2 regions of the Streptomyces ferrugineus genome follow, and region 1 is predicted to be linked to the other one. Evidence: predicted binding sites of a transcription regulator. Region 1 holds the regulator's gene; the other holds the start of a gene.
What was found. Region 1 encodes HspR, which represses chaperone genes until heat shock. Its sites were predicted from a motif close to TTGAGNNNNNNNNNCTCAA; they were not measured.

Region 1 (2,199 bases):
CCGAGATCAAGAAGGCGTACCGGAAGCTCGCCCGCGAGAACCACCCGGACGCCAACAAGGGCAACGCCAAGGCGGAGGAGCGCTTCAAGGAGATCTCCGAGGCGAACGACGTCCTCGGCGACCCCAAGAAGCGCAAGGAGTACGACGAGGCACGCGCCCTCTTCGGCAACGGCGGCTTCCGCCCGGGGCCGGGCGGCGCGGGCGGCGGCTCCTTCAACTTCGACCTGGGCGACCTCTTCGGAGGCGGCGCCCAGGGCGGTCAGTCCGGCGCCGGCGGCTTCGGCGGCGGACTCGGTGACGTCTTCGGGGGCCTGTTCAACCGCGGCGGCACGGGCACCACCCGTACCCAGCCACGCCGGGGCCAGGACATCGACACCGAGGTCACCCTCAGCTTCACCGAGGCGATCGAGGGCGCGACGGTCCCGCTGCGGATGTCCTCGCAGTCGCCGTGCAAGGCGTGCGCGGGCACCGGCGACAAGAACGGCACGCCGAGGGTGTGCCCGACCTGTGTCGGCACCGGCCAGGTGGCGCGGGGCTCGGGCGGCGGCTTCTCCCTCACCGACCCGTGCCCGGACTGCAAGGGGCGCGGCCTGATGGCCGAGCACCCCTGCATGGAGTGCAAGGGCAGCGGCCGCGCGAAGTCGTCCCGGACCATGCAGGTCCGCATCCCCGCCGGGGTGTCGGACAGCCAGCGCATCCGGCTGCGCGGCAAGGGAGCGCCCGGCGAGCGCGGCGGCCCGGCCGGCGACCTGTACGTCACCGTGCACGTCGACGCGCACCCGGTGTTCGGCCGCAAGGACGACAACCTCACGGTGACCGTCCCCGTGACCTTCACGGAGGCGGCCCTCGGCGGCGAGGTCAGGGTCCCCACCCTGGGCGGACCGCCGGTCACCCTGAAGCTGCCGCCCGGCACGCCCAACGGCCGCACCATGCGGGCGCGGGGCAAGGGCGCGGTCCGCAAGGACGGCACCCGCGGAGACCTGCTGGTCACCGTCGAGGTGAGTGTCCCGAAGGACCTTTCGGGGAAGGCTCGTGACGCGCTCGAGGCGTATCGCGAGGCGACCGCGGGCGAGGACCCGCGGGCGGAGCTGTTCCAGGCCGCGAAGGGAGCTTGATCGAGATGGACGGCCGTCGACGCAACCCGTATGAACTGACCGAGGAGACCCCGGTCTACGTCATCTCGGTGGCGGCCCAGCTCTCCGGCCTGCACCCGCAGACCCTGCGCCAGTACGACCGCCTGGGCCTGGTGTCGCCGGACCGCACCCCCGGCCGCGGGCGCCGTTACTCGGCCCGCGACATCGAACTGCTCCGCCAGGTGCAGGCGTTGTCGCAGGACGAGGGCATCAACCTGGCCGGCATCAAGCGCATCATCGAACTGGAGAACCAGGTCGCCGCGCTCCAGTCCCGCGTCGTGGAACTGCAGGCGGCCCTGGACGGCGCCGCGGCGGCGATGCAGCAGCGCGAGGCGGCGGTGCACGCGTCGTACCGCCGCGATCTGGTCCCGTACCAGGAGGTGCAGCAGTCCAGCGCGCTCGTGGTGTGGCGGCCGAAGAAGCCCAGGGACTAGGCGCACGCCCGTACGTGCGGGGGCCCGGAGGTTCGGTGAGAACCTCCGGGCCCCTCGCGCGTGCCGCTCAGCCCTCCTGCGGGGCGACGACGACGGGTGCGAGGCCGGTGTACGCCTCCGAACCGTCGGCGGCGACCGCCGAGACGACGTAGTGGCTGGTGGTCCCGGCCGGGGTGGCCGGGTCGGTGTAGCCGCGGGCGTCGACGGCCAGGGGCAGGTCGGTCAGGCGGACGTACTGCTGTGTCGCGCGGTCCCAGCGGTACACGTGGAATCCGCTGGTGTCACAGCCGGTGCCGCAGGTCCACGACAGCACCGCGTGGCCGGTCGCGTCCGCCTCGGCGGACAGGGCCCAGGTGGCGGTGTTCGGGGGCACCTGGCCCGGGGTGAGGTCGAACTCGTTGACGCTCACGTTGGCGACCACGTCCGCCGGGTTGCCGGACAGCGTGTAGAGGGAGTTGTTCGACGTGTCCACCGCGTCCACGAGGTAGACCCAGTTCTCGTCGTCCGGCACGCCGACGTCGACGTACCGAGTCGTGCCGGGCGGGAGCGAGGCCATCCACTCGTAGGTGGAGGTGTCACGGGCGTCGGTGGCGCGGAACACGGTGTACGAGGCGAGGTCCTCGGCCGTGCTG
Region 2 (2,199 bases), 3.2 Mb from region 1:
GGGTCCGCGGCCGGGGCGGTACGGTCCTGCAGCCCGGGATCGATCTGCTGCAGCGGGCGGACGACTTCCCGCCGGGCGCACCGGTGCTGGTCATCACCGACGGCTGGTGCGACGTCCTGCGGGTGCGGCGCGAGCACGCGTATCTGATTCCCCCGGGCCGTCGACTGCCGTTCACCCCGCGTGGGCCGGTCTTCCGGGTGCAGTGAGCCGGAGTGTGATCGGATGGGGGCACGGACCCCGAACCAGGGACCTCACCGAAGGGAATCATCGTGGCAACCACGCGCTCCGCACACACCGTGTGGGAAGGCAATCTGTTCCAGGGCAATGGCGTCGTCTCCTTCGACTCCTCCGGCAGCATCGCCCAGCAGCCGGTGTCGTGGCCGTCGCGCGCCGAGGAGGCGAACGGCAAGACCAGCCCGGAGGAGCTGATCGCCGCCGCGCACTCCAGCTGCTTCTCCATGGCGTTCTCGAACATCCTCGACAAGGCCGGCACCCCGCCGACCAAGCTGATCACCTCCGCCGACGTCACCTTCCAGCCCGGTGAGGGCATCACCGGCGTCCACCTCACCGTCGAGGGCACGGTCCCCGGCATCGACGACGAGGCGTTCGTCGCCGCCGCGGAGGACGCCAAGAAGAACTGCCCGGTCAGCCAGGCCCTGACCGGCACGACGATCACGCTGACGGCGAAGCTGGCGTAGCGCTCCACCGGGGGCTGAGCGACCGCTCAGCCCCCGTTTGGGTCCCGCTCCCCGGGCCACCCGTCCCATTGACAAGAACCCACTCAAGTTTTGTGCTGGAGTTCAAGAGGTGCCCTGGCGGAAGGGGACAACGATGGCACGCGCGGTCGGGATCGATCTCGGTACCACCAACTCGGTGGTCGCCGTCCTGGAGGGCGGCGAACCCACTGTCGTCGCGAATGCGGAGGGGGCCAGGACCACACCGTCGGTCGTGGCCTTCGCCAAGAACCGCGAGATACTCGTCGGTGAGGTGGCCAAACGGCAGGCGGTGACGAACGTCGAGCGCACCGCCCGCTCCATGAAGCGGCACATGGGCGACGCGAACTGGCGCTTCCCGGACCAGGGCGACATCGACGGCGCCCGCTACCGGGCGCAGGAGCTGTCGGCCAGGGTGCTGCAGAAGCTGAAGCGGGACGCCGAGTCCTACCTCGGCGAGGACGTCACGGACGCGGTGATCACCGTTCCCGCCTACTTCGACGACGCCCAGCGGCAGGCCACCAAGGAGGCCGGGGAGATCGCGGGCCTGAAGGTGCTCAGGATCATCAATGAGCCCACCGCCGCGGCGCTCGCCTACGGGCTCGACCGGGGCGAGGAGCAGACCGTCCTGGTCTTCGACCTCGGCGGCGGCACCTTCGACGTCTCGCTGCTGGAGATCGGCGACGGCGTCATCGAGGTCAAGGCCACCAACGGCGACACGCACCTGGGCGGCGACGACTGGGACCAGCGGGTCGTCGAGCACCTGGTGAAGAAGTTCAAGGGACAGAACGGCATCGACCTCGGCAACGACAAGATGGCCCTGCAGCGGCTGCGCGAGGGCGCCGAGAAGGCCAAGATCGAGCTGTCCAGCTCCTCCGAGACCACGATCAACCTGCCCTACATCACCGCCTCCGCTGAGGGCCCCCTGCACCTCGACGAGAAGCTGACCCGCGCCCAGTTCCAGGAGCTCACCGCCGACCTCCTCGACCGCTGCAAGACCCCCTTCCACCAGGCGGTCAAGGACGCCGGCATCAAGCTCTCGGCGGTCGACCACGTCATCCTCGTCGGCGGCTCCACACGGATGCCCGCCGTCACCGACCTCGTGAAGGAACTCACCGGCAAGGACCCGCACAAGGGCGTCAACCCCGACGAGGTCGTGGCCGTCGGCGCCGCCCTCCAGGCCGGTGTCATCCGCGGCGACGTCAAGGACGTCCTGCTGCTCGACGTCACCCCGCTGTCCCTCGGCATCGAGACCAAGGGCGGCATCATGACGAAGCTCATCGAACGCAACACGACGATCCCGACCCGGCGTTCGGAGATCTTCACCACCGCCGCCGACAACCAGCCCTCCGTCGGCATCCAGGTCTACCAGGGCGAACGCGAGATCGCCGCGTACAACAAGAAGCTCGGCGTCTTCGACCTGACGGGTCTGCCGCCGGCGCCGCGCGGGGTGCCGCAGATCGAGGTCGCGTTCGACATCGACGCC

Region 2: dnaK (molecular chaperone DnaK) is a predicted target of HspR. The motif match lies at 767-785, and genes of this name have one in related genera.

Annotation. Positions count from the first base shown of each region.
Region 1 covers NZ_CP063373.1:9,818,725-9,820,923, reverse strand. Annotated here, with positions in the region: gene dnaJ (molecular chaperone DnaJ) at 1-1,115, shown strand, start outside; gene IM697_RS43770 (heat shock protein transcriptional repressor HspR) at 1,121-1,567, shown strand; gene IM697_RS43765 (PA14 domain-containing protein) at 1,635-2,199, opposite strand, start outside.
Region 2 covers NZ_CP063373.1:6,663,489-6,665,687, reverse strand. Annotated here, with positions in the region: gene IM697_RS29945 (vWA domain-containing protein) at 1-206, shown strand, start outside; gene IM697_RS29940 (OsmC family protein) at 270-698, shown strand; gene dnaK (molecular chaperone DnaK) at 832-2,199, shown strand, end outside.